4 regions of the Mesorhizobium sp. B3-1-7 genome follow, and region 4 is predicted to be linked to each of the others. Evidence: predicted binding sites of a transcription regulator. Region 4 holds the regulator's gene; each other region holds the start of a gene.
What was found. Region 4 encodes LexA, which represses DNA repair genes until DNA is damaged. Its sites were predicted from a motif close to TGTTCNNNNTGTGTTCNG; they were not measured.
Positions count from the first base shown of each region.

Region 1: the regulator LexA is predicted to act here: its motif matches at 5,214-5,231, upstream of dinB (DNA polymerase IV).
Region 2: the regulator LexA is predicted to act here: its motif matches at 4,757-4,774, upstream of FJ417_RS07450 (helicase-related protein).
Region 3: the regulator LexA is predicted to act here: its motif matches at 5,092-5,109, upstream of FJ417_RS27915 (nucleoid-associated protein).

Region 1 is NZ_VFTL01000042.1:52,465-59,713, reverse strand. Features, by position in the region: gene FJ417_RS28185 (TadE/TadG family type IV pilus assembly protein) at 86-496, opposite strand; gene FJ417_RS28180 (TadE/TadG family type IV pilus assembly protein) at 486-926, opposite strand; gene FJ417_RS28175 (pilus assembly protein TadG-related protein) at 932-2,182, opposite strand; gene FJ417_RS28170 (TadE/TadG family type IV pilus assembly protein) at 2,463-3,680, shown strand; gene FJ417_RS28165 (hypothetical protein) at 3,762-3,998, opposite strand; gene FJ417_RS28160 (hypothetical protein) at 4,028-4,375, opposite strand; gene FJ417_RS28155 (cupin domain-containing protein) at 4,650-5,030, shown strand; gene dinB (DNA polymerase IV) at 5,306-6,565, shown strand; gene FJ417_RS28145 (aldose 1-epimerase) at 6,537-7,249, opposite strand, start outside.
Region 2 is NZ_VFTL01000006.1:198,566-205,814, forward strand. Features, by position in the region: gene fdxA (ferredoxin FdxA) at 40-378, opposite strand; gene FJ417_RS07445 (RNA-binding S4 domain-containing protein) at 530-916, opposite strand; gene FJ417_RS07450 (helicase-related protein) at 1,068-4,592, opposite strand; gene phbB (acetoacetyl-CoA reductase) at 5,306-6,031, opposite strand; gene FJ417_RS07460 (acetyl-CoA C-acetyltransferase) at 6,157-7,249, opposite strand, start outside.
Region 3 is NZ_VFTL01000042.1:2,446-9,694, forward strand. Features, by position in the region: gene FJ417_RS27895 (nucleoside hydrolase) at 221-1,219, shown strand; gene FJ417_RS27900 (DOPA 4,5-dioxygenase family protein) at 1,745-2,167, shown strand; gene FJ417_RS27905 (hypothetical protein) at 2,276-2,719, shown strand; gene FJ417_RS27910 (hypothetical protein) at 2,774-3,934, opposite strand; gene FJ417_RS27915 (nucleoid-associated protein) at 3,954-4,952, opposite strand; gene FJ417_RS27920 (MoaD/ThiS family protein) at 5,193-5,438, opposite strand; gene FJ417_RS27925 (xanthine dehydrogenase family protein molybdopterin-binding subunit) at 5,487-7,249, opposite strand, start outside.
Region 4 is NZ_VFTL01000005.1:77,892-85,140, forward strand. Features, by position in the region: gene moaC (cyclic pyranopterin monophosphate synthase MoaC) at 1-124, shown strand, start outside; gene glp (gephyrin-like molybdotransferase Glp) at 124-1,329, shown strand; gene FJ417_RS05710 (alpha/beta hydrolase) at 1,393-2,223, opposite strand; gene kynU (kynureninase) at 2,278-3,525, opposite strand; gene lexA (transcriptional repressor LexA) at 3,975-4,709, shown strand; gene FJ417_RS05725 (ComEC/Rec2 family competence protein) at 4,750-7,206, opposite strand.

The DNA.
Region 1 (7,249 bases), on a different contig from region 4:
AGTTTAGCACTCCGGGCTGGCGCGAAACTTACACGATTTAGAGATCGCTAATGTTCCAGCTTGATACTGGGCGGCGATCGACCTTCTAGCCGCCGACCAGCGGCACGGTCACCGAGGTGGTATAGCTGATCGGATAATCGCTGAAATAGGGAAAGCTGATGACGAAGGCGTAGCTGGCGTTGACGTGCGCCATGCGGAAGCCGCCGCTCGCCGGGTCGGTGGTGATGGTGACGTTCACGTTCTGCAGGCCCAGCGCCTGCAGTTTCTGCGTCGCGACCGCCTGTATGTCGGCCTGCGTCAGCGTGTTGTTGAGCTGCAGGGAGCGCGCGGAGGCTTCAAGCGCATAGCGCACGCTGGAGATGTTGTTCATCGACCAGCCAAAGGCGAAGATGCCGAACAGCAGCATGATGAGGAAGGGCGCAACCAGCGCGAACTCGAGACCGGCGCCACCCGAGATGTCGCCGACAAATGCTTGACGCCTTTGCTTAGCGGACACGGACCACCTGCAGATGACCGATCGACGTGTCGCGCGGGAAGACGCCGAAGATGAAAGGCGGCTTCCAGGTGCCCGACGCCTGGATCTGGACGAAGACCGAAGGCACTTTCGGCCCGCTGCAGATGGTGGTCGAGGTGACCACGGTCGTTCCGCATTTGTAGGCACGGCTCACCGTGATCGCCGCATCGTCCGGTTTGTGTTCCCAGCTCGCCAGCGCCGCGGCCTGGGTGGCGCTGTCGTCGGTGCCGCCTGCCATGACAAGGTTGGCGGCCGTCTTCACCCCTGCCCGCATCGCCAGCGAGCTGGTGACGTAGGACCAGCCGTCCAAGACGCCCAGAAGAGCGGCGCACAGCACCGGCATCACCAGCGCGAGCTCCACCGCGGCGATGCCGGCGCGGTCCCTGCCGAAGCGGATTGCCCGTAGCCGCATGGCCGCTACTCGACCACCGCAACCGACTGGGTGGCCGGGATGTCCTTCATCCCGAGGCTCGAGCAGTCCTGGTTGATGGTCGAGTTGCCCGACCACTGAATGGTGTCGGCAACAACCTGGGTGCAGCCGTTCTTACCCGAGAAATTGCCAAGGTAATTGACCTGCTGCCTGGGAAAATAGATTGCGCCGGTCAAAAGCGAAGTCGCGTTGCCGTTGAAAGTGCTTTGCGCCGCCGTCCCTGTCCGGTCGCCGTAGAACAGCACGCCGGAATAGGTGCCCGTGGTCGGGGCGGCCAGCGTCACGGTGGCGTTGCCGTTCATGCTGACGGTGTTGCTGCCGGCCATGAAGATCGTGACGTCGCTGCCTTGGATGACGGCACCCGCATTGATCTTCAAGTCGCCCTGGACGACGTAGACACCGGGGGAAAGCGTGATATTGCCGTTGAGGTTCATGCCGCTGCAGTAGGTCCCGGGCTGGATCGTTTGCGTCGTCTTGTTGCCGTTGATCTTCTGGCATGGGTTTGAGGTCGCGGGAGCCGGCAAGCTGGCGAACGGGTCGGCCGCTGGCAGGGCTTGGGTGATCGGAGACTTGCAAACCATCGTTGGCGGATTGTTCAGCACCATGCCGCCGACGGTGATCAGACAGTCGGTCTGGACAGCCGCCGAGCCCTGGATCTTGATTGCGTCGGAGGCGTTCGAATTCGCCATGTCAACGCAGCCGATTTTCTTCGCGTTGGTGTTGCCGGAGAAGAGCAACGCCTGCGAAGCCGTGAGACTGAGAGCTATGTCGCAAGCTTTGGAGGCATCGGTGATCAGTGCCACCGCCCTCGCCTGCTCCGGCACCTTCGTCTGCGTGAAGATGGAGGTGAACATGCGGTCGAGGTTCTGGTTGAGGATCACCTCGACCGCCTTCTTGGCCGTGTTCGGCCCGGACGCCGGCGGGGTGTTGACGACGATGGTGCCGCCGCCCAGCCCGTTCGAGGCGGCCGATGTCGTGGCGGCGGCGGTGATGGTGGCGGTGTCGGACCCCGCGATCTTTTCCAACGCGCCGGCATAGGCGGCCGCGTCGGCGATCGCCTGCAGCTTCAGGCTCGAATAGTACCAATAGGAGGTCTCGACGCCGAGCCCGGCGCCGCCGATGACGACCGGCAGGGTCAGCGCGAAGATGGTCGCGACATTGCCGCCCTTGCCTTCGCAAAAGCGTCGAGAGACCAGTCCAGAAAAAAGATTTCTGATGAACCGACCTGAAAAGGCCATGGCCGAGCGCACCCAAGCTATCCCAGCCGTTACGTCATCATTATCATATGAACGAATGCCTAATTATTTCGCTCGACTTGCGCTGTTAGGACTGCATCGGGCCGCCACCCCGCCTTGCGCCGCGCACACTAAGACTTAAGGCCCAGAAACGCTCAGACTTAAGATGTAACCATTAGTAAAACCATATATTTTAGCACTTTCCGCATTTTATCTTTTTTGGAAATCGCCCGTAGAGACAGCGTGCCTATCACTTTCGCATATACGACGAGGGCGGACTTCCATGTTTGCACGTTTCTGGGCTTCGAGGCGCGGCAACTTCGCGGTCGCGACCGCGGTGGCCATGGTGCCGCTGATGCTTGCCCTGGCAGGGTCCATCAACTTGATCGGCACCAGCGACGACGCCGCGCAGTTGCAGAATTCGCTTGACGCGGCCGACCTTGCAATCGGTACGAAATACCAGGCGAGCATGTCGGCGAGCGATGTGCAGCAACTCGGCCAGACCTTCTTCGCGGCCAATATGAGCACCGCCGACGCGCAGGAATATGCGGGCAGCGTCGCCGCCTTCCAGGCCGGGGCCAGCGGCGATCCGAGCGCCTACTTCATTTCGGTGTCGTCGAGCATAAGCCGACCGGCCTTCGTCCCCGGCATGCCGGCCTGGCCGGCGACGCGCTCCGCCTCGGTCAAGATCAAGCCCGGCGCGCAGGCCTGCGTGCTCGCGCTCGATCAGAATGCCGACGGTGCGGTCAGCCTGCAGGGCTCCACCAATGTGGCGATGAGCGGTTGCGTGATCGCGGCCAATTCGGACGCCGCCGACGCCGTCAGCCGGGGTGGCTCGGCGATCGTCAGCGCTGGCTGCGTCTCGACAGTCGGCGGCACGCAAGGGTTGACGCCGCCCAGCGCCACCCTTTCCTGCGGCGCGCCGCAGGAAAACCAGTATGCCTCGTTCGATCCGCTGGCCGACGTCGTTCCGCCTCCCTACACGCTCTGCCTGCCCGTGCCGAACGGCAAGACAATAACGCTTTCGCCGGGTACCTACTGCGACAAGACGCTGTCGGGAAATATTACCCTCAATCCGGGCACCTACATCATGCGCAACGTCACCATAAAGCCAGGCGGCAACGGCAGCCTGAGCGGCCAGGGCGTGACGATCTTCCTGATGGAGAACTCGCAGCTCATCATCAACGCCAACGAGCAGGTGAACCTGTCGCCGCCGGCCAGCGGCCCCTACGCCGGCATCACAATCTACCAGGCGCGCGGCAACACCCAGGCGCTGACGCTGAACGGCGGATCCGGCTCGGTGGTGAGCGGTTTCATCTACGCCCCGGACGCTGCCATCACCTATGCCGGAAATTCGGACATGAACGCCGAGGGCAGTTGCCTGCGGCTGGTCGGCGACACTGTCGCAATGACGGGGAGCTCCGCCGTTAAATCGGATTGCACGGCCGAGCTTGGGAACCGCGCTATGTATGCGGGACGGATGATCACCCTGGCGAAATGAACGCCAATCTCGTCATCCCTTTGAACGCAATTCCGGACGGAAAACCGCTCGCGCCTTTCCTGGAATTGCTTCTAGGGAAGATCACAACTCGCCTATGATATCCGCGCCCGCCTGCTCGTCGAAGAGCACCGCGCAGCCGCGCTCGAGCGCGACCTGCGTCAAGGCGTTGGCCGCATCCGCATCCGACGAGACGAAATCGCCGGTCAGGACGCGAAATTCCTCGACGGCCTTCGACATCGGCACCAGGCGCCCGGCAGACAGGTCGCTCGCACATGCGTCGATGACGCACAAAAGATCGATGAGTTCGAAATTATGCATGGCGGCCTCCGCCTGCGCCATCCCTTCGCTCAATCAACGGTACGAGGCGCGGACTGGTTCCCTCGCCTGCGTTCGGCGGATGGCCTGACGGGCGCAAGCTTGAGATCGAAGCGAGTAGGTAGGCATGGCTCGGCACAGGCCTTGCGCACCGATCTGGTGGCCATCGTGTCGATCGGAAGAAGGACCACCATCTGGGCATGGCGTTGTGGCCAGAGCGGCCTGCCGAAGAGGAGGAAGACGCCGCCGATCAATCCCGCCAAAAGCAGCGCGGCAAACAGGTTCGCGATCACGTTGCCGGGTTGCACGGCCAGCAACTCCAAGAGAGTTTCCAGGGCGAAAGGAATGCCCGCCATATCGCAGGAATGGCGGGCACCCATCGTCAACCGCCGATGAAGGGACTTTGTCCGGCGGCTTGCTAGCCAATGAAATGGGGCCGTTGTTGTTTCCCGGAAATCGGCGCCTCGGGCCTCTGCGTTCGGCGGGTGAGACTTCGGTCCGAACATGACCCGGGACCGTTGCCCGAAGCGCGGCCTTTAGCCAGCCGCGGCCCTTATTACATTAGCAATACCTTATGATAAGGCGTATGAATGAATGGGATAGCGGTCGCCGACGATCGCAACGTCGGGCTCCGCTTTTACAAGGGAGGATGCCATGGCCGAAGCTGCAATGCAGGTGACAAAACTCGAATCCAAATCGCACAACACTCCCGACGAGGTCCGCGCGCCCGCCAAGACGCGCGTCGAAATCGTCCGGCTGCCCGGTTATTCCCTGGCGCGAATGAACATGCAGCCGGGCTGGAAATGGTCCGAATGCGTCAAGCCGGTGGTCAAGACCGACAGCTGCCAGGTCTCGCATGTCGGCTACGTCGTGTCCGGATCGATCACCGTGCGCATGACCGATGGCACGCAAAAGACCTTCGAGGCCGGCACGTCCTATACCATCCCGCCGGGCCATGACGCCTGGGTGGAAGGCAATCAGCCCTTCCAGTGCATCGAGGTGCTGAGCGCCGAGCAATACGCCAAACCAGCATAGGCCGGATCCAGCCGATGGGCGGCTATGAAGCTGCACCAGCCAAGCTGCGGGATCAAGGCGACGTCACCTTGATCCCGTTCGCAGGTGCGATCGCCGCCTCATTCGAATGAATGAGGCAGGCTCATTCATTTGTATGAAGACACAGAAAGCAGGCTCATAGGGGCCTTGACACTAGACTGCTTTTGTTCTCTTTATGTTCCCTAAATCAGCCTTTTCCAACAGAGAAATCTAATACTGCACCGCGGCAAAGCGGGCACTGCAGACGGGAGCGCAGGATGCTCGCTAAGGACGCCGCTGCCGCCACCATCCTGCATGCCGATCTCGATGCCTTCTACGCCTCCGTCGAGCAGTTGCTCGATCCGTCATTGCGCGGCAAGCCGATCGCCGTCGGCGGCGGCGTGGTGCTGGCGGCTTCCTATGAGGCCAAGGTCTTCGGCGTGCGCGGCGGCATGTCCGGCCGCAAGGCGCGCGAGCTCTGCCCGCAGCTCATTTTCGTCGGCGGCCATTTTTCCGAATACCAGCGTCTCGGCGATGCGGCGATCAAGGTGCTCGACGATTTCACGCCGGTGGTCGAACGCATCTCGATCGACGAGGCCTTTGCCGACGTCGCCGGCTGCACGCATCTGTTTGGCCCTCCGCAAGAGATCGCGCGAAAAATCCGCGCGCGGGTGAAGGCCGAGCTCGGCCTGCCGATCTCGATCGGCGTGGCGCGGACAAAACATCTCGCCAAGATCGCCTCGCAGGTCGCCAAGCCAGACGGATTGGTGGTGGTCGAGCCCGGCACCGAGCTCGCCTTCCTGCACGATTTGCCCGTCACGCTGATGTGGGGCGTCGGCCCCGCGACCAAGGCCAGGCTCGCGGAAATCGGCGTCGAGACGATCGGGCAATTGGCGCGCACGCATAGCGGGGCGCTGGAGCGGCTGATCGGCCATGCCGCCGGCCAGAAGCTTGCCGCGCTTGCCTGGAACCGCGACCCGCGCAAGCTCGAGACGCATCGGCGCGCGCATTCGGCCGGCGCGCAATCGGCGCTGGGCAGGAAGCCGGCGCTGCCGCGCGTCTTCGTGCCGACGCTGCTCCATCTGGCCGACCGCGTCGCCAGCCGCTTGCGCGCCAAGGACCGGCCGGGGCGCACGGTCACGGTGCGCGTGCGCTTCGCCGACATGCGCGCGGTGAGCCGCTCGATTACGCTCGAGCAGCCGATCCACGCGACCGCGATGCTGGCCGAGATCGCCGAGGAGCTGGTGCGCGGCGTGCTGGCCGCCCATCCGGGTGAGCGCGACATCTCGCTGCTCGCCATCTCGGTCTCGCATCTGGAGGAGCATACCGAGCTGCAGCTCGAATTGCCGCTCGGCCTGGCGGACGAGAAGCTCAAGCCCGGCAGCCGAAAAGGTCTCGCGCGCTTCGGCGCAGACCGCGCCATCGACAAGATCCGGCAGCGCTTCGGCAAGGAGGCCGTCGGCTACGGCACGGTGGCGCTGGAAGGCGCGCGCTCGGTGCCGGACGGGTTCAGGGAACTGGCGGAGAAGGAGTTGTAAAGGGGCCTGCGCCCAGCTCCACCCAATCCAGCCGCATCGTCACACTCATCGTCGCCCCATCATCGAGCACCGTCAGCCCCTGGCCATGATGCGCATCGACCGGGTGCGACACCGGCTCGAAGCAGAAGAAGCCGGCATCATGCGACGGGGAATAGAGGATGAACACGTCCAGCTCCGGCGAGGCTGCCAGCTCAAGCACAATCCCCTGCGCCGGCTGGACGATGGTAGCGCGACGATCCCAGCCGACAAAGGCGTTGTTTACCCAACCCGCCGGCAAAAGCGAGAGCCGCGAGAAATCCCACCACGGATGCTCAGCAAGCGGCGCGACGCCCGTTGGCAAATGGCGCTCATCCTCCAGCCAAACCCGCCCTGCCTTCGCCTTCAGCGTGGTCCTGGCGCCGCGCGGAAACCAGGGATGGAAACCGAGGCCATAGGGCAAGCGCATGCCGGCACGGTTCTCCACCGTAAGGTGGGCCTCGAGAGCGCCGTCGTGTAGCGAGTACACAACGGAGGCCGCGTAGCGGTAAGGACCGATCGCGCCGTCATCGAGCATCAGCTCGGCTTCGGTGTCGGTATGGCGGGCAAGCCGCCAGGGCTTCTGGAAACCGTCGCCGTGGATCGGAAAGGCTTCACCGGGCACATTCGGCCTGATGGCATGGAAGCGGCCGTCGAAGGTGAAGCCGC
Region 2 (7,249 bases), on a different contig from region 4:
GCGTTACGTCGCGTCATGCCGGCGTCGCCGGCGCCAGCATCAATCGCCTTCACCGGGCTCCGGCGAGAAATATTTCTCGAACTTCCCGGCCTCGCCATCGAAGGTTTTGGCGTCCGCGGGCGGCTCTTTCTTGGCGGTGATATTGGGCCACTTCTCGGCGTATTCGGAATTGACCTGCAACCATTTGTCGAGACCGCCCTCGGTGTCCGGCTTGATCGCGTCGGCAGGACATTCTGGCTCGCACACGCCGCAGTCGATGCACTCGTCGGGATGGATGACGAGCATGTTCTCGCCCTCGTAGAAACAGTCGACCGGACAGACCTCGATGCAGTCCATGTATTTGCATTTGATGCAATTGTCGGTCACGACATAGGTCATTGCAGGCTCCGGAACGTCCCGATTTGCTCGGCTTTTTCAGGTTGAGGTAACGCCTTTGCCGGCTGCTTGCAAGGGCAGCGCATTCGGGCACTGCCGGCCCCGGGGAATAGAATTCCAGCGGTCTCGCCGCTGGCGGTCCGGCTGGCCCAATTCAATCTTCGCCGAGCAGGCGGTCGGTCTGCCGCCGTTCGCGTTTGGTCGGGCGCCCGCTGCCGGCCTCGCGCAGACCTGGAATGGCATCCGGAACCGCCTCGCCCTTGGGTGTCGGCGCCGGCGACCTATCCTCGTAAAGCAGCCGCGCCTCGTCGGCCGGACCGCGTCGCGTGCCGCAATTCAGCACCTTCCAGACCAGGATACGGCCCTCGAGCGTGATGGTGAGAACGTCGCCGGGCTTGACCAGATCGGAGGCCTGCGCTGCTTTGTCGCGATTGATGCGGACGCGCCCGGCGACGACGACTTTCGCCGCCAGGGACCGCGATTTCACCGCGCGCGAAAAGAACAGCCATTTGTCGATGCGCTGGCGGCCCTCTCCAACCATCGGGGCTAGCTTTGTTGGAGCGTGATCTTATCCGAAAACCGGTTCCCACTTTTCGCTGGCGCGGTCCTTCGGTTCGGGATCATGCTGGCTCTTTGATGGAGCATGATCTCGCCCGAAAACCGGGTCCCACTTTTCGGGATCATGCTCGAACCTATTTCTTCAGCTGGTCGCGCAAGGCGGCGAGCTTGGCGAAGGGCGAATCCGGATCGAAGCGCTGCGGGCGCTCCTCGCGCGGCTTGCCCTGGAAGGCCGGCTTGCCGCCCTGGGCGTTGCCCTTGCCGTCCTGCCTGTTGCCCTTCCATTCGGGCCGGCCCTCGCGGCGGCCCCCCTCGTGGCGATCTGGCCGCTCGCCTTGCGGTCTGCCTTCGCGCCGTTCGCCACCTTCGCGCCTGTCGCCGGTTTCCGGCCGTGGCTTGAACTTCGAGCGGTCGAAGCGCGGCTTGCCGGCGCCGTCGCGCTGCTCATGCGCCGGCCTGTCACCGGGCTGGCCGCCTCCGGCGCCTGCCTCGCGCGCGGGCTGGCCGCCACGCGGACGATTGTCGCGACGGTTGTCCTGGCGATGGCGCGGACGCTGATGATCGAAGCGCGCCTGGCGCCACAGAAGGACAGGCTTCGGCTCTTCAGCCTCGGCTTCCGTCGTCATTTCAGTCGATGCGGGGGTCTCGCTCTCGGCCGGGGTTTCGGTCTGCAAGGACTCGGCCTGAACCGAGGGCAAGCCTTCCTCCGTCACGGCCTCTCCGGCCGGCTCATCGCTTTGCGCTGCCGGTTCGCTTGCCGCCATGGTTTCCGTGGCCACGGTCTCCTGTCCAGCTGTGTCGTCGACAGGCTCCGCCGCGCTCTCGGCCGGGGTTTCGGTCTGCGAGGACTCGGCCTGAGCCAAGGGCACGCCTTCCTTCGTCACGGCCTCGCCGGCCGGCTCATCGCCTTGCGCCGCCGGTTCGCTTCCCGCCGCGGTTTCCGTGGCTTCCGCGGCCAGTGTCTCCTGTCCGCTTGTTTCGTCGACAGGCTCCGCCGCGCTCTCAGCCGGGGTCTCCGCGGCATGGGTTTCGGTGCTGTCCGTCTCCGGGCTCTCGCCGGACGTTGCCACGGTGGCGGCCTCGGGGGCGGGCGCCTCCGTCGCCTGCGCGGCGCGAGCGGCCTCTTCCGCGGCGAGCTTGGCCGCGGCCGCTTCACGGGCGGCGTCGTCCTGCGCGTCGAGCTTCGCTTTCACCTCGGCGGCCGGCTTCGCCTCGGAGCGATAGCCGAGACCCTTGAGGATCTCCTCCATGTCGTCGGCGGTGGCGCCGAGGATCGACATCATCGGCGGCGTCACCATGAAGGCGTGGCCGTCATAGGCGCCGTCCGGACGCTGGCCGAGGCCAGGCTTCCAGTTGGTCGCCGGGCGGATGAGGTCGGCGAGCCTTTCCAGGATGTCGACGCGCACGGCGCGGCGGCCGAGATTGCGGTAGCCGGCGAGCTTGTAGAAGGTCTTGTCGAAGGCCGGGTCAATGACCACGGAGGTGCGGCCGGAGGCCAGCGCATGCACCACGTCGCCGAAGCCCGGCTTGTCCTTGCCGTCATTCTTCAGCGCCCAGAGCAAGGTCACCAGGCCGGCCGGCGCCGGCTTGATCAGCGCCGGCACGAAGACATGGTAGGCGCCGAAGCGCACGCCGAGGCGGCGAAGTGCCGCGCGGCCTTCCTGGTCGAGAGACTTCATCTCCTCCGCGATGTCGCGGCGATTGATCAGGCCGAAATGCTCGACCAGCTGGAAGGCGATGCCGCGCGCGATGCCGGTGAGTTGGTCGGCATTCTTCAAGTCGACCAGCGGCTTCAAAAGCGACTCGATCTGGAAATTGACGAAACGCTCGGCGCGCGCCGCGACCTTGTCGCGGGCAGGCCCGGTCAGCTGCTCGTCGGCAAGCAGGATCAGGCGCGGCTTCAGCGCCTCGTCGCCGGCGACCAGCGTACCGATCGGCGCGCCGATCCAGCGCAGGACGCCGTCCGAGCCCAAAGCCAGGTCGCCATTGGCGCAAGCGGCAAAGCGTTCGGCGCGCGCCTCGAACTCGGCCGCGAGCGCCTTCTGGGCGGCGGTGCGCACCGCCTTGGCGTCCTCGCCGCCGGCGCTCTGGTCGGCGGTGAAGCGGAACCCCTGCAGCTCGCCGACATGATGGCCTTCGACGAGGACGGTTCCGGTAGGGCTGATTTCGGCTTCAGGCATGGTATTTTCTCTAAGGCGCCGCATGAGGACGGAAGTCCTGCGGTCTACGAAGCGTTTCGTCAACCGCTCATGCAGCGCATCCGACAATCTGTCTTCGATTTCGCGCGTCTTTTCCTGCCAGTGTAGCTGATCGGCCAGCCAGCCGGGGCGGTTGGAGACGAAAGTCCAGGTGCGGATCTGCGCGATCCGGTGCGAGAGCGTGTCGATATCGCCGTCCGTCGTGTCGGCGCGCCGCACCTGCTCGGCCATGTAATTCTCATCGACATGGCCGTGACGCGCAAGGTCCATGTAGATCGAGGCGACGAGGTCGGCATGATGGGCCGGCGCGATCTTGCGGTAGTCCGGCAGGGCGCAGGCTTCCCACAGCAGCGCCACGCGCTCCTTGCCGGTGGCCAAAGCGCGGATGTCGCCATCGCGCGACAGATGCTCCAGCGCCTGCGCGTCCACGGCCGGCAGCGCGCGGGTCAGCCCTTCGACCGGCGCATTGGCCTCGATCGAGCGTTTCAGCGCATCGAGGCTGGAAAAGTCGAAATCGGCGGTGCGCCACTGCAGCACCTTCACCGGATCGAAGTCGTGTCCCTCGATCTTGGCGACCAGATCCTCGTCGAACGGATCGACCTGGCCGGTGACGCCAAACGTGCCGTCGCGCAGGTGCCGGCCGGCACGACCGGCGATCTGGCCAAGCTCGGCGGCTGTCAGGTTGCGGTATTGGTAACCGTCGAATTTGCGGTTCTGGGCGAAGGCGACATGGTCGAGGTCGAGGTTCAGTCCCATGCCGATGGCGTCGGTGGCGATGAGATAGTCGACATCGCCGGATTGGAAGATCTCCACCTGCGCGTTGCGGGTACGCGGCGAGAGCGCGCCGAGGACGACGGCCGCGCCGCCCTGCTGGCGGCGGATCAGCTCGGCGATGGCGTAGACCTCGTCGGCGGAGAAGGCGACGATAGCGGTGCGCCGCGGCAGCCGGGTGAGCTTCTTCGAGCCGGCATAGGCAAGATGCGAAAGCCGCGGCCGCGTCACCACCGACACGCCCTTCAACAGGCGCTGCAGGATGCCGTGCATGGTGGCGGCGCCGAGAAGCAGCGTCTCCTGGCGGCCGCGCAGATGCAGGATGCGGTCGGTGAAGATATGGCCGCGTTCGAGATCGCCGGCGAGCTGCACCTCGTCGATGGCGACGAAGGCGGCGTCGGTTTCGCGCGGCATCGCCTCGACGGTGCAGACCGAATATTTCGCCCCGGCAGGCACGATCTTCTCCTCGCCGGTGATCAGCGCCACCTTGTGGGCGCCGACCTTCTCGCAGACCCGGGCATAGACTTCGCGGGCGAGCAGCCTGAGCGGCAGGCCGATGACGCCGGTCTCATGCGCGACCATGCGCTCGATGGCGAGATGGGTCTTGCCGGTGTTGGTGGGGCCCAACACGGCCGTCACGTCGCGGCCCGAAAGGATCAGCGGCTGGGAGTGTTTCGGCTGGATGTTCATCGGCTCGGAAATAAGGTTTCTGCCGCTTGTAGTCTGAAGCACGGCGGTGCCGCCGCGTGTGACAGGCGACACATAGGGACTTCGGGCGTGAAGCGAAAGCGGAATGTTCCTTTGGCGACAGGCAGAGCGGGCCGGGGTGGGCAAAATCGATCGTTGTTAACGGCTGGAACGAGTCTGGAACGAATCAGCGACGAATCGCTGACTCGCTCTGATTCAGGTTTTGTTCACGGCTATATGTGGTTTTTTTGACGGCGAGTCTCACCACATGCTGAATCGCTGAATTGGCCCGATTCCTGCGTGGCCCCGTCGGGCCGAGACCGCCGTTAACTTTTGCCGGGCAACGGTCGCGGTCGACTTGAGCCTTGTCCTCAAAGTTATGAAATTGTTGATTTTTCTTAATCGCTTTTAGCGAATTCGGTGACGTTTGCGCCGTCCGCCGTTAACTTTCCGGTCAAAGCCAGAACGAATCGGCGACGAATCAGCGATCCGGTTATTTTCCCGGTTTGTTCACCCCTAGATATGGTGTTATCCACAGCTTACCCACCGAGAATTCACAGCTTGTTGGCGGAGTTGCGCATAAAGGAGGCTGCTGCCGTTAACCTTTGCGTGCCGAATTGAGGCAAGGTGTCGCGCCGAGCTTGTCGACGGGGCAAAAAGGCGGCTCCGACGTCGGGGCCGCCTCGGCGCAAAAGGGTATCAGGCGAAGTTGGGTATCAGGCGAAGTATTGGCCGCCATTGGCGGTGATGGTCGAGCCGGTGATGAAGCCGGCCTCGTCGGACGCCAGGAAGACGACGCAGCGCGCGATCTCTTCCGGCTCGCCGAGGCGGCCAACCGGGATCTGCGGGATGATGCGCTCGTTGAGCACCTTTTCGTCGATCGCCTTGACCATTTCGGTCGCGATATAGCCGGGGCAGATGACGTTGACGGTGATGCCCGCGCGCGCGCCTTCTTGGGCAAGAGCCTTACTGAAGCCGATATCGCCGGCCTTGGCGGCCGAGTAGTTGACCTGGCCGGCCTGGCCCTTCTGGCCGTTGATGGAGGAAATGGTGATGACGCGACCGAACTTGCGGTCGCGCATGCCGCTCCACAGAGGATGCGTCATGTTGAAGACGCCGGAGAGGTTGGTGTCGATGACTTCCTTCCACTGCGCGGGCGTTATCTTGTGGAACATGGCGTCGCGGGTGATGCCGGCGTTGTTGACCAGCACCCCGACCGGGCCGAGATCGGCTTCGATCTGCTTGATGCCGGCGGCGCAGGCCTCGTAGTCGGCAACGGACCATTTGTAGACCGGGATGCCGGTCTCGGCCTTGAATTTCTGCGCCGCCTCGTCATTGCCGGCATAGTTGGCGGCGACCGAATAACCGGCGGTTTTCAAGGCGACCGATATCGCCGCGCCTATGCCGCGCGATCCGCCCGTGACGATTGCTACCTTGCTCATGTGGTCCTCCCTTTAAATTCGTCTGAGCGAATAGAGAGTAGCGAATAGCGAGTAGGGGTCCGATGTCCCGCCGCGCGACGCTTCTTCTTCCCTATTCGCTACTCCCTATTCGCTACTCGCTGAACTCACAGCGCTTCCACGCACATGGCCACGCCCATGCCGCCGCCGATGCAAAGCGTGGCGAGGCCCTTCTTGGCGCCGCGGCGGCGCATCTCGTGGACCAGCGTGTTGAAGACGCGGGCGCCCGAAGCGCCGATCGGATGGCCGATGGCGATGGCGCCGCCATTGACGTTGACGATCGAGGGATCCCAGCCCATGCCCTTGTTGACTGCGCAGGCCTGCGCCGCGAAGGCCTCGTTGGCCTCGACGAGATCGAGGTCCTTGACCGCCCAGCCGGCCTTCTCCAGCGCCCGCTTCGAGGCAGGGATCGGACCCGTGCCCATGATCGCCGGATCGACGCCGGCGGTCGCCCAGGAGGCGATGCGCACCAGCGGGGTGATGCCCCGCCTTGCAGCCTCGGCCTCGGTCATCAGCAGCGCGCCGGCGGCGCCGTCATTGATGCCGGAGGCGTTGGCGGCGGTGACCGTGCCGTCCTTGTCGAAAGCGGGCTTCAGCTTGGTCATGGCGTCGAGCGTCGCGCCGTGGCGGATGTACTCGTCCTGGTCGACTGTTGTGTCGCCCTTCTTGCCCTTGATGGTGAAGGCGACGATCTCATCCTTGAACCTGCCGGCCTTCTGCGCGGCCTCGGCCTTGTTCTGCGAGGCCAAGGCGAACTCGTCCTGCGTTTCGCGGGTGATCTGGAACTGGCGGGCGACGTTCTCGGCGGTGTTGCCCATATGATAGCCGTTGAAGGCATCCCAAAGGCCGTCCTTGATCATGGTGTCGATCATCTTGTAGTCGCCCATCTTGACGCCGGCGCGCAGGTGCTCGGCGTGCGGCGACATCGACATCGATTCCTGACCGCCGGCGACGATCACCTTGGCGTCGCCGGTGGCGATCTGCTGCATGCCGAGCGCGATGGCGCGCAGGCCCGAGCCGCAAACCTGGTTGAGGCCCCAGGCGGTGGTCTCCTTCGGCAGGCCGGCATTGATCGAGGCCTGGCGAGCCGGGTTCTGTCCTTGCGCGGCGGTCAGCACCTGGCCGAGGATGACCTCGTCGACTTCCGCCGCCTCGACATTCGCCCGCGCTAGCAGTTCCCTGATGACGACGGCGCCGAGC
Region 3 (7,249 bases), on a different contig from region 4:
CCGCACCTTTGGCGGGGGCGAGGAACCCAAGCTTGCAAAGGCCGCGCCCTTGCCGATTAGCATTTCCTCGCCCGACAAGGTGCGGGAGAGGTGGCTCGGCGAAGCCGAGACGAAGCGGGGGGCAGCGCCGGCATCCGCGATGTTGCACCCGCCTTTGTGCCAACCGACGAACCTTGACGCCGCAACACACCCCAGTCTGTAATCGCCGCAGGGAGGAACCATGGAAAAGATCATCCTGGACTGCGACCCGGGGCACGACGACGCCATCGCCATCCTGCTTGCGGCCGGCAACCCGAACATCGACCTGCTCGGCATCACCACGGTTTCGGGCAACCACAATGTCGAGAACACCACGCGCAACGCGCTGGCCACCTGCACGGCCTATGGCATCGAGGTGCCGGTGGCGAAGGGCTCGCCCGGCCCTTTGGTCGGCGACCAGGTGCTGGCGATCGAGATCCATGGCGAGACCGGGCTCGACGGCCCCGAACTGCCGCCGGCGTCCTTCGAGCTCGACAGACGGCATGCCGTCGACTTCATCATCGACACCGTCATGGCGCATGAGCCGAAGACCGTCACGCTGGTGCCGGTCGGACCCTACACCAACATCGCGCTCGCGGCCCGCAAGGACCCGCGTATCGTCGGCCGGGTGAAGAAGGTGGTGGCGATGGGCGGCAGCTTCACGCGCGGCAACATCACACCGGCGGCCGAGTTCAACGTCTATGCCGACCCGGAGGCGGCCGACGTGGTGTTCCGCGCCGACTGGGACGTCACCATGGTGGGGCTTGACCTCACGCACCAGGCTTTGGCCACGCCTGAGCTGCAGGACAGGGTGCGCGCCGCCGGCGGCTCGATCGCCAAGTTCATCCTCGATATCTGGGAATTCATCGCCACCACGCATGGCGGCCTCCTGCAGATCGAATATCCCGCCGTGCATGACGCCTGCTGCGTGGCGGCCATGATCGACGCAAGCGTCTTCACCACGCAGAAGGCCGACATCCGCGTCGAGACCGCCGGACGCTGGACCAGGGGCATGACGGTCTGCAATTTCGAGAAGATGGGCGGCATGCGCCATTTCGGCGGCACGGCGAGCGAGCAGGTGAACTTCCGCCACAGCGTGGCGATGAAGCTCGACCATCAAAAATTCTGCGACCTGATCGTCGACGCGGTCGAGCGGCTGAGCGGCAAGAAGGCCGGCCGAGGTCGCGGCCTTGGCGGTTAGCGTTCCTCGCCCCCTACGGCATGCACACATTCCACGCGGCTGGCCTTTGGCGATAGCGTACATGGCAGCTTGGCGCATGCATTGTCTAATGTAGCGCTGGTCGACCCCCACTCCGTCTCGGCTTCGCCGAGCCACCTCTCCCCCGATCGACGGGGTAGAGGAAGGGCGCCAAGCTTTTTGCCGTCAACGCTCGTCCAGCAACGTTCCCTTCCTTTCCCTCCGGAGGGGGGAAAGGTGGCGCTGCGAAGCAGCGACGGATTGGGGGAACCACGTGGCAATCAAGCCTCGGCCTGATCAGTCGCGCCAGTCACAGAAGATGTGTCCATAGCGTAGACAAAGTGGGGGTAGAGGTGGCTCGGCGCGCAGCGCCGAGACGGAGTGGGGGCAGCGCCGGCGTCTGCGATCACGCGCCAAACGCGCCGATGCTAAACAGTCTGTAGAGCGGCTCGCCGTTTCCAGGCAACGAAGAACCGCATAGAGTTCCGCTGCGCACGACAGACCGGAACCACCGGGGAGGGAGCAGCGATGACCGAAGCCACGCCGCACGATCCGAGACCGCTTGCGGAGATCGCCAGCTATCACGCCCACATCTATTACGGCGATGCGGCGCAGCGCCGGCAGGCCGAATGGCTGCGCCAGCGCATCGGCGAGCGTTTTCGCGTGCGGCTCGGCAACTGGCGCGACGAACCGGTTGGCCCGCACGAGCAGGCCATGTACCAGGTCTCCTTTGCCACCGAAATCTTCGCCTCGCTGGTTCCCTGGCTGATGCTGAACCACGGCGGCCTGAGCATCCTCATCCACCCCAACACCACCAACCCCAAGCGCGACCACCTGATCGACCCGATCTGGATCGGCCGCGCGCTCGGCGTGCATGGCGAGGTGCTCGGCGAGGAGGACGAGGCGGAAGAAGCGCTGGAGGTGAATACCGAGCCTACGCTGGGGGTGTGAGGGGGGGCTTCGGCGGAATTGGCCGACACAATCGTAATGTAACTGTCGCTTTGACTCTCGCGCTTAAGGTAATCGATGGCTTTATTTCACCCACACCAATTGCGATGGATGGAACACAACTTGACGGACAACGAAGTTCCGTTCGTTGTGATCGGAGGGGTAGCAGTTAAGTATCATCGCCCAGCGCGGAAAACTGGAGACGTCGATCTATTCGTCGGCGCGGATCCCCTGATGATCGACCGGTTGATGGCTGCGATACCGGCCTTGGGGGCGGACCCGAACGGCAAGGCGAAGCTGTTGGATCATAGGGTTGGTCACTTCAAAGTTACGGGAGAACATAATATTGACGTGCTTAGCTTCGCGCCGGGGCTTAATTTTCAAGACGCATATTGCACGGCGGAAGTATACGAGGTCGATGGCATCTCCATCCCGATATTAAATCGCCTGTTACTGATTGAGCACAAAAGAACGGTTGGGGAGCCAAAAGACCTTGAAGATGTCAAACTCCTTGAGCAACCAGCAGCCAGCGGAGTGTCAACGGAAGATAGATAAATCAGTAGTAGTAGAAAATGCTTGTGAGACTTCTTGCCACAGCAGTACGCGACCTCAAGGCATGCAGGTGGAAAACAGGTCTACGTCCGTAACTTTTTCAAAAACAAGTGTGGCAAAGGCGGCACCACCAATCGCCACGCAACCTATCACCGTTAAAACCGCTATATACCAGCTAATACGCCGCGCTAACCCGTCAAAAATATCATTGAATTGAGCGCTAATCTCGTAAAAGTCTCGGGTCAACTTGAGTCGTTGGCGCTTCAGATCAGACTTAATGGCTGCAAGCGTGAACCATTGATTGATGCAAGAGCCAATGAGCAGCAGGGCAAAGAGCCATGCTCCTCCTATCACTGCAAAGTTGGCCCATGCTGCCACGCCGCATCCGGACACGTCTTTAAGTTGCGTTGCGACGACCACTGTTGCGACCGGAAGTCCAAGAAGCTGGCTCTGAATATCGACGAACGTTTTGTGTATTCGCCCAATATAATCAGACTGTGCCGCTTCAACATCACCACGAATTTTTGTATAAGAGAAGCTAGAAGCGAATAGGCGATAACCATCTGTGACGCGACGGCTTAGCTCGTCCACATTCCGTGTCAGATAAAGAAAGCGGTTGTCCATGGCCTGCGAGGTGGCAAGTGTGAGAATAGCGTCTGAAAAAATAGCTAAGCGCTGTTCGCTGTGGACCTTCCCGTCAAGTGCCTCTCGAAGAGCATTCAGGCTATTGCCATCCAGGAGCGAAAGATTTGCGGCCGAGAACCGGATGGGTATCTCAACCTTTTTATCCTTGAAATAAACTAGCGTCTGACGCTCGACGTCCAGAAACAGAGCTGCGTTGGCGAGTAGCTTAATGAAATCCAGCATCGATCGGTAGTTGGCTACTCGCGGGGAAGGCGGAGCCATATCCTTGTAGGATTCGTCCTCTTTGATGAAGTATGCGTTCGGCTCTCTAATCCTTGCATCCGGCGCAGAAAGAAAGGTGTCCCAGTCATCAGCCAGTACGCCTAGCGATAGCCGTGGCGATCCTACTCGACATTGAATGGTGTCCCCGACCTTAACCTTTGCAAGGTCAACCAGCGCTGCGAGGTTCGCATCGGCTTCTGCTCTGTCGGATACTTCGACCAGTTGGAATGTATCTAAGATACCGTCGTTAGCTATTCTAACACGTGCGCTCTCGCCGCCGAGCCACGTCGTCTCTCGGTAAATATCGAGCAAATCATTCCATGTGAGAGCTCTAGTCACCGGCCAACTCTTCGGTCAGTTCTCGTTTGAAGTCGTCCGGTACATCGAGCAGCGTAATTGCATTGTCCTTTGGGTTGTACCGAACCTTGCCCGAGTGCAATGCTCGACGATCGAACTCAACCGACCAATTGGGCGTCTTTTTCTTGAAATTCACCAAGCCTTTCAGGGCACGCCGGTCCGCAACAAATCCATCATTCACCTTCCGATCGGAAAGAACCTCCGTCAAGGTTTCGGGGTCTTCGGGATAAAGCTCATTTGCAAGAGTCGTGAATTCGATAGGTTTGCCGGCGCGGGCATCGCGGTCGCAGATATCTAAGGCACGCTCCATAAAATCGTCCCTTCGACTCAAGTCAAAATTCTGCTTATCAGCAAATGCCTTCAACGCCTCTACGAGCGAAGTTGTCTCAACGCGGTTTGAGATCGTCGTATCGCACCCCAGGAATTCCTTGAAGTATTCAGAAACGGAGCCCTTTCCTTTGAGAAATCCAATGTATCGTTCCTCAGCACTTGCCCAGCCCGACAGGTTCACTCGCCCCGCAAAACGAAAGCCTTCAATGTCAAGATGCGTTACGTCCTCCAGATTGTCACCTTGCGTTAACGCGGCGCTCAGTTTGTCGGTTACGATCGCAACAAGAAAATATTGTGATCCCTCTCGCTCAAAATGCGCGAAAAATACATGACCACCCGTAGATGCTGACTTCGCTTGCGCTTGCTTCTGCAGCGTCGCCATAAGAGCTAAAGTGACCTCTCCAAAGGTCAATTTTCCATCGAGGTAATTCTGCAGGTTCGCCGAGGTAGGATAGTTGATTGAATCCGTCGAAAATTTGCCGTGGGCTTTCGACGGGCGGCGTCCATATAATTTTTGCAATTCATCAACGAGGCGTTTGGCTGTTCGTGATACTGGGATCGCGCCATTGCCGGGTATAACTTGGTAAACATCGCTAACTCGTTGAAGATGATGTATTGCAACATGGAAAACTGTGTCTACCATTTGAGCCTCCCGCCAAACTACTCGCAAACCCTCGTCGAAATTCTCGCAACTTTCCAGTCGTAATTCACCAAAAAAGCTGCGAGACGCTCTGTTCGCGATACGGCGGGCGCCAAAAATATGCCTACCACTATATCATCTATGGAACAAAAAGGGAACAAAAATCTTTCTGACGTAGCAACGAAGCGACAAAGGCTAGCTGCTAGTGCCGCAAGGCGCGAAGAGTTGCTGGAGCGCCCCCACTCATCCCCCCGCCAGCCTCGGCAGCAGAAAAATCTCTGCCCCCTCCGGCAGCTCCTTCCCCCACGTATCCCGATAAATCACCCCGTCGATCGCCACTGCGATCCCGCGGTCGATCCACGGCTCTATCCCGGGATACTGTTCCGCCAGCTTGCGGAACAGCTCCCTGATGTCCTTGGCCTCGATGTCGTGCTTGGCCTTGCCGCCGGCGACGGCGCTGAGCGAGCCCCAGAGCGTGACGGCGACCATTAGGTCCTCATCGGGTGGGAGCCGAAAACCGCTTCGCGCTTTTCGGCATCAGCCTTCCCGCTCCGCCTCCAGCGCCGCGAGGATGCGCGGCGGCGACATCGGGATGTGGGTCATGCGCACGCCCACCGCGTTCGACACCGCGTTGGCGATCGCCGCCAGCGGCGGCACGATCGAGGTTTCGCCCACGCCGCGCACGCCATAGGGGTGGTTGGGGTTGGGGATTTCCAGGATCTGCGTGTCGATCATCGGCAGGTCGGAACAGACCGGGATGCGGTAGTCGAGGAAGCCGGCATTCTGCAGCCGCCCGTCCTTGCCGTAGATATACTCCTCGTTGAGCGCCCAGCCGATGCCTTGCGCGGCACCCCCCTGGTACTGGCCCTCGACATAGGTCGGGTGCACCGCCTTGCCGGCATCCTGCACCACCGTGTAGCGGATCACCCGGGCAGCACCCGTCTCGGGGTCTACCTCGATGTCGCAGATATGGGTGGCGAAGGAGACGCCGGCGCCGTCGGCGACGAGCTCGCTATGGCCGGCGATCGGGCCGCCGGTCGTGCCCGACTTGGCCGCGATGTCCTTCAGCGACAGCGGCGACAAATTGCCGTATTTCTCGCCCTTGGCGATGGCATGGCCCTTTTCCCAGACTACGTCGTCGACCGGGATATCCCACATCTGCGCGGCGCGATCGCGCAGAATCTTGATCGCGTTGCGGGCGGCCGAGATCGTCGCCATCGAGGAGGAGAAGGTGCCGCGGCTGCCGTCGGTCATGTCGTTGTAGCCCAGCGATGACGTGTCGGCGACGATCGCCTTGACGTTGGAGTAGTCGATGCCGAGCTCTTCCGCCGCCACCAGCGACAGCGAGGCGCGGGAACCGCCGACATCCACCGTGCCCACGGCCAGCGACACCGAGCCGTCCATGCCGATGTTCAAGTCCGTGCAGGTCTGGCCGCCGAAATTGAACCAGAAGCCGCAGGCCATGCCGCGCCCCTGGTTGGCTTTCAGCGGCGCCTTCATGTGCGGATGCTTCTTCACCGCCTCCAGCGTCGGCCCGATGCCGATCGGCCCGTAGACCGGGCCGTAGGAGGCGCGGGTGCCTTCCTGCGCGGCGTTCTTGATGCGGAAGTCCACCGCGTCCATGCCGATCTCGCGGGCAAGCTCGTCGATCGAGCTTTCCACCGCGAAGGCCGCCATCGGCGCGGACGGCGCGCGATAGGCCGCCGTCTTCGGCCTGTTGACCAGCACCTCGAAGCCGACGGTCTTGACGTTTTCGAGCTTGTAGCAGGCGAACGCCGTCATCGCGCCGATCTCGGCCCAGGAGCCGGCATAGGGGCCGCAGCTATAGCGTAGCGTCGCTTCCGCGGCGGTGATGGTGCCGTCCTTCTTCGCGCCGATCCTGACGTCGATCGAGGTGGCGCTGGTCGGGCCCGAGGCGCGAAACACCTCGTCGCGGGTCATCACCAGTTTTACCGGACGGCCGGCCTTGCGCGACAGCGCAAGCGCCACCGGCTCGGCCCAGACATGGGTCTTGCCGCCAAAACCGCCGCCGATCTCCGACGAGGTGACGCGCAGCTTCGAGGCCTCCAGCCCAAGCAACTGGGCGCAATGCTGGCGGTAGACGAAATGGCCCTGCGTGCAGACCCACAGGTCGGCCGTGCCGTCCGGGTTGACGCTCGCCACGCAGGCATGCGGCTCGATGTAGCCCTGGTGCGTCTGCTCGGTCTTGAAGGAGCGCTCGATGATGAAATCGGCCTCGGCAAAACCCTTGTGCACATCGCCATGGCCGAACTGCGTGCGCTTGGTGACGTTGGAGGGTT
Region 4 (7,249 bases):
GTCGGTCGCCTGCCTCACCATCTACGACATGGCCAAGGCGGCGGACCGCGGCATGGTGGTTTCCGGCATCCGGCTGGTCGAGAAGACAGGCGGCAAGTCCGGCGACTACAAGGTGGATGCCTGATGGCCTTGGTCCCGGTCGCCGAAGCGCTCGAACGCCTGCTGGACGGTGCTGCGCCATTACCCGGCGAAAGCATTCCGCTGGCTGACGCGGCCGGCCGGGTCCTGGCGGAGCCGGTCGTGGCGCTACGCACGCAGCCGCCGTTCAACGCCTCGGCCATGGACGGCTATGCCGCAAGATCCGCCGATGTCGCTTCAGCGCCGGCTGAACTCGAGGTCATAGGCATGGCGCCCGCCGGGCGCGGTTTCTCCGGAACCGTCGGCAAAGGCCAGGCCGTGCGCATCTTTACCGGCGCGCCGCTGCCTGAAGGCGCCGACACCATCGTCATCCAGGAAAACGTCCGCGACCTTGGCAACCGCCAGATCGAAGTGACGGAGCCGACCGCCGAAGGACGCAATGTCCGTCGCCGCGGGCTCGACTTCGGCCAGGGCGACCTGCTGCTCGAAAAAGGCCGCGCGCTCGACGCGGCGGCCCTTTCGCTGGCGGCGTCAGCCAACCACCCCGCCTTGAACGTCGTGCGGCGGCCGCTGGTTGCGATCATCGCCACCGGCGACGAATTGCTGCCGCCAGGCAGCGCGCTCGGCCCCGACCAGATCATTTCGTCCAACGCCTATGGCGTCGTCGCCGCCGCCCAGTCGGTCGGCGCGCGCGCGCTCGATCTCGGCATCGCCGCCGACCGCCAGGAGGCGATCGCCGCGCTGGTCAGGAAAGCGGTCGAGGCGAACGCCGACGTCATCGTCACGCTCGGCGGCGCCTCGGTCGGCGACCACGACCTGATCCATGACGTGCTGACCGGCGAAGGCATGAAGCTCGACTTCTGGAAGATCGCCATGCGCCCCGGCAAACCGCTGATGTTTGGCCGGCTTGGCAATGTCCGTTGCATCGGCCTGCCCGGCAATCCGGTGGCAAGCATCGTCTGCTCGCAACTCTTCCTGAAGCCGCTGCTTGCCAGGCTCGGCGGCCGCGATCACCGGCAGGACGTGCGAACGGCCCGGCTGGGCGCTGCGATGCAGGCCAACGATCTAAGGCAGGACTACGTGCGCGCCGTTGTGCGCGAGGACGCCGGCACCCTGGTCGCGATGCCTTTCGGCATCCAGGACTCCTCGATGCTGCGCATGCTTGCCGACGCCAACGGCCTGATCGTGCGCCAGCCCTTCGCGCCCGCCGCGCAGGCCGGCGCCGAATGCAACGTTCTGATGCTGCGCTGAGCCGGTCTATCCCGCCGTTTTAACGCAATTCTCGACCGAAACCATTCACACCGCCGAATTGCTCTATTCGGCGATCAGTGCCCGAGTGAGGGGATGATCCGGATCTCCGAGCCCATCGACAACGTTGAAATGATGCCGGTCCGGCTCGACCACTGAACCGGTGGTGGCGCCGAGCCCGGTCCAGATGTTGGCAAGCAATGTACTCTGGCGCAGGAATTCCGAACGCTCGCCGCCGCCGACCCAACAGGTGATGCGGGCTCCCCGCCGAGGCCGCAGCAAAGCCGGGCTTTCGCTCAACGCTTCCTTCTCGTCGATGTTCAGGGTCTCGTTCAGTGCGGTGAACATCAGCGGCCGAAGGTCGTGCAGGCCTGAGATCGAAACAACCTGGCGTATGCGCCGCGACACATCGGACGACAGCGGCGAGGCCGCGGTCACCATCCGGCTGACGAGATGTCCGCCGGCCGAGTGCCCGGTCAGCACCAGCGGACCATCGATCATCGCTGCCGCCTTCTCGATCGCTGCCGCAACCTCGTTGACGATGCCGCTGATCCTGGTCTGCGGGCAAAGCGTGTAAGAGGGCATGGCGACGGCAAAACCGTGGCCGACCGCACCTCCAGCCAGATGCGACCAGGAGGTCTTGTCTGATTCCATCCAGTAACCGCCATGGATGAACACGACGAGCCCCTTTGGCGCAGCAGGTGGGAGAAACAGATCGAACCGGTTGCGCGGCGCTTCGCCGTACACGATATCGAACCGCGCCCTGCCTTGCGCCAGCAGCTTTTCCCGAAAGGCCCGCGCCGGTTGATCCCAAGCCGCGGGCCAGCGGTCGCCGCCGGCGATGTTCGCGCCGTTGGCATAGGCGTTGTCCCAGTCGGCAATACGGTGTCCGAGCAACGGCCCCTCCACGATCAGCTCAATGTCGAGTGGTTTTGATTGGCATCGCCGCGGTCAGGTAACGGTTGTCTTGACCGCGAAGCGGGCTTCTCGCCAGACGCCGGTCCGCAAGATGTCCTCGAGCACTTCGACGGCATTCCAGACATCCCTGTAGCCGACATAGAGCGGGGTAAAACCGAAGCGCATGGTCGACGGCGCCCGAAAATCACCGATCACGCCGCGTTCGATCAGGGCCCGCATGATCTGGTAGCCATGCTGGTGAATGAAGGAAATCTGGCTGCCGCGTTTGGCGCCGTCGCGGGTGCTTTCCAGCGTAAGATCGTAACCGCCGCACCGTGCCTCGACGAGTTCGATGAACAGATCGGCCAGCGCAATGCTCTTCCTCCGCACCGTCGCCAGGTCAACGCCGTTCCAGATGTCGAGCGCGCCTTTCAGCGTCCGCATCGACAGGACCGGCTGCGTGCCGCACAGAAATCGGCGGATGCCGGTGCCTGGCGCATAGGCTTGCTCGAAGGCGAACGGCCGTGCATGGCTCCACCACCCGCTGAGCGGCTGCCGCACATCGGCAAGATGCCGCTCGGCCGCATAGATGAAGGCAGGAGAACCTGGCCCGCCATTGAGATATTTATAGGTGCAGCCGACGGCGAAATCGGCGCTTGCCCTGTCAAGTTCTACCGGCATGGCGCCCGCGCTGTGGCAGAGATCCCATACGATCAGCGCACCGGCGTCATGCGCCATGCGCGTAAGCGCCGCCATGTCGCGCAACTCGCCGGATTTGTAATTGACGTGGTTGACCAACACCACCGCCACGCGTTCGTCGATCAGTTCCTCGATGCTCGGCGCGTCCACGCCAGCCAGGCGCAGGACAGTGTTCTTTCCGGTCGAGGTCACCCCTTCGGCCATATAGATATCGGTCGGAAAACTGTCGCCCTCGGCAACGATCACGGTTCGGTCCGGCCGCATCGCCATCGCCGCGTGCAGCACTTTGTAGATGTTGATCGACGTGGTGTCGCAGACCACGGTCTGGCCCGGCGCCGCGCCGATCAGGCGTCCGAGCCGGTCGCCCAGCTCGACCGGCATGTCGAACCATCCATCCTTGTTCCAGGCACGAATGAGGTCATGCGCCCACTCCTCGGCAGCTGCCTTGCGCAACTCGTCGAATGCGGCGTGCGAGGCCGCTCCCAACGAATTCCCGTCGAGGTAGATCACCCCCTCCGGCAGGACAAAGCGATCGCGCAGGGCGCGCAGCGGATCCGCTGCATCCATCGCCTCGGTCTCGGCGAGATCAGGAATTCCCCCCATCATGCTGCCGCCTCCATTTCGGCATGGCGCCTCTCACGGCTGGCCAAGGACGGTTGTCTCACCACCGTCCGTGCCACGGCAAGAACCTTCTGCGCTATGTTAGCTGGTCCATAGACGGCGAAGACCATGGATCGGAATCATTGCCGAAGTTGGCATTTTGGGTCCGTTTCGTTCACGGTGAAGCACGTTCGCGCAAGAGCCGAAGCAATCCCGCCCGCGCCTTTGTGATGGTGTTGGACCGCGCTTCAGCTTAAGGAGGGCCGCATAATCGAGCGGAATCAATGACACCGCTGACCTGACTCGGCCAGGTATCCCTTGGATGCAACATTGTTTCCGAAGCCTCAACAAATTCACTAAACTTTAAACGGTTGCGGAACACAACTGGAACAGATAGTGTTTGTTCTGGGTTTGTTTTTCTGATTCCGGTTTCAGAACCCAAGGGGGCCGCCATGCTGACGCGCAAACAACATGAACTGCTGATGTTCATCCATGAACGCCTCAAGGAGAGCGGGATTCCGCCGTCTTTCGACGAGATGAAGGAAGCGCTCGATCTGGCCTCCAAATCGGGCATCCATCGGCTGATCACGGCGCTGGAAGAACGCGGCTTCATTCGCCGGCTGCCGAACCGGGCGCGCGCGCTTGAAGTGCTGCGGCTGCCCGACTCGATCGCGCCTGGCCTGAATGCCGCGAGAAAGTTTTCGCCGAGCGTCATCCAGGGCGGCCAGGGCAATCTTGGCCGCCAGGTCAAGCCGGCGGCGCCCTCTCGCACGCCGACACCCAGCAATGACGACGACGCTGTTTCGGCCGTGTCCATTCCGGTGATGGGCCGCATCGCCGCCGGCGTGCCGATAGACGCTATCCAGCACCAGACGCATTCGATCTCGGTGCCGCCGGACATGATCATGGGCGGCGAGCATTACGCGTTGGAGGTCAAGGGCGACTCGATGATCGAGGCCGGCATCTTCGACGGCGATACCGTCATCATCCGCAATGCCAACACGGCAAGCCCGGGTGAGATCGTGGTGGCGCTGGTCGACGATGAGGAGGCGACCCTGAAGCGTTTCCGCCGCAAGGGTGCCTCGATCGCGCTCGAAGCCGCCAACCCGGCGTATGAGACCCGTATCTTCGGACCGGACCGGGTCAAGGTTCAGGGTAAGCTCGTCGGACTCATCCGCCGTTACTGAGCAGAACCGCGCGGCGGTCTTCGCCGGAACTGCGTGCCACCTATTCTGTAGGCTGCGGCGCGACCGCCGGCTTTTCCGGTCGTTGATAGGGCGGCAGCCCCCTCGCCTCACGCGCGTATTTCCGCTGCTCGTGCCAGGGTCGGTACGGTTCTTCGACCGCGTAGCGAACGATTGGCCGCGCGGTTGCCGATTGCGGATCGAAGAAGATGGCGGCGCTGCCGTCGCGTGCCAGTTGCCGCTTGGTGACGACAAGCACGCGCGGATCGCGGCATGGGTTGTAGGCCGTGGCGTCGTCGATGACGATGAGGTCGGCGAAACCGCAAGCAGGCCGGGCGCTGGCGCGATTCTCGGTGAGCGCGACGATGGCGCCGGAAGGATGCCGGCCGATGCAGAGGTCGCCGATGCAGTAGAAGGGCGAGCCGGGCGGCAGGTCGACGGGATCGGCGATGTCGAGGGCGTCTTTAGCGAACGTCTCCGGCGGTACGATTTCCTCGGCTTTCAGCGCCCGTTTCCAGTTGTCCGTGGTGAACTCGTTGGAGCGCGTGCGGTTGATGGCAAGCTCGCCGCCGCCGATCGGCATCGCCACCAGATGCGCGTCCTCCGAGACAAGCACATCCGGGGCGCGGACATGCGGAATGGCCAGCAGCGCGGCGAGCGCGAAGGGTACGGCGGCAAGCCTCAGCCAGGTGGTGGCCATCGTCGCGATGACCAGCGCGACCGTCGCCAGCAGCACCGACTGGATCGAGATCAGCCCGACGGCGTCGACCGGTGAGCGCTCGGAGATCCACGCCGAAATGGCGATCATCGCCGTCAGGCCCTTGCCCATCACATAAAGGAATGGGCCGTCGAAGCCGAAGGGCATGGCCAGCGCGCTCAACACGGCAAACGGCATGACGATCAGTGAGACGATCGGCATGACCGCCAGATTGGCCAGCAGGCTGAGCGGCGACACCCGCTGGAAGTGCCAGATCGCAAACAACAATGTCGCGCTGCCCGCGATGAGCGATGTCACGGCGGCACCACCCACTCCGATCGCCAGTTTTCGCGATAGGAAGCCGAGGAACGAACGCTTTGCCGGCGGCGCGGTCGTTTTGCCGGCGCGATAGTCGGCAAAACCGGCATAGGCGCCGACCAGCGCGGCGGTGGCGGCGAAGGACATCTGGAAGCTTGGGCCGACCACTTCGTGCGGCGAGACAAGGATAACGGCGATGGCCGAGATCGCCAGGTTGCGCATGGTGAGCGCCGCGCGGTCGAAGAGCACGGCGGCAAGCATCACGGCCAGCATGATGAAACTCCGCTCGGCCGCCACCACGATGCCGGAGATCACGAGGTAGGCGGCGATCGAGAGCAGCGCGATTCCAGCGGCATATTTCTTCACCGGTCGGCGCGACGAGAAATCCGGAAACAGCGCGAAGGCGCCGCGCAAAAGGACCATGATCGTGCCGGCGACCAGCGCCATATGCAGGCCGGAGATCGAAATGATGTGGTAGATGCCGGTCCGTCGCATCGACTCGTTGATCGCCTCCGGAATGCCGGCACGAACGCCGACGATCAGTGCCGCTGCGATCTCGCCTTCGGATCCGCCGATGGCGCTCCTGATGTGATCGGCGATCCCTTCGCGCGCGTTTTCCACCGCCGATGCGATGCGGGCGCCAAAGGGCGCCTCCACCGGCGCAATCAGCTTTGGATCACCCAGGAAAAAGCCGCTGCCGCCAATGCCGGCAAAATAGCTGTCGAAGGAAAAGTCGTAGCTGTCCGGCCGAACCGGACCTGTCGGCGGCAGCAGCTTGGCATAGCCGGTCAGCATCGACCCGGCTGTCATGCCGGACGGGATCCTGCGGGCCGACAACCTGACGCGGTCCGGCGCGTAGCGCAGCTTCGGATGTTCCGTGGAAATCAGGTCGATGGTCAGCCGGACACGGCCATTGGCCATCGCCTCGGCGGTGACGAGGCGGCCCGTCAGCCGTGTCTGGATTTCCGAACCCAGCATCGGGGTTGCCATCCGCCAGGTCTCGACCTTGGCCGCGAGAAAGCCCAAGGCGCAGAAAAACGCCGCCATGAAGACAAGGTGCGTTCTGTGCCGGGAATGTGAGACCGCCGCGCAGACTGCCATCAGGGCCACTGCCGCAAGCGGCCTGTAGAGATCCGGCTCGACGCTCAGCGAGAAGTAATAGATGACGCCGGCGGCCAAAAACACCGGCACCAGCAGGAAGCCGATGCCGCGGTCGAGCTCGGTGGCGGCAGCGGTGCCGATGCTTCGGCGCAGTGCGGGAAGCGAGGCGCGGCCAAGCTGTTTGCGGATTCGGCCGACGCTCGCCGTTGGCGAGACCGGCTGTATTGCACCGTCACCGGGTGGCATAAACTCGGTAGGTGCCCGCGGCTCCGGAAGCGAAACCGGCGCTCCCTCTTCGGGCGCGGCATGGGCAAACATCAGGCGTTCGCTGACGCCAGCTGTCGTTCCCCCGCCCTCCTCCGCGCCCCGGCCATGTCCAGCCATCGGGTCTGCCCCTTGCGCCCCAGACCGCCTATGCTACATGAAC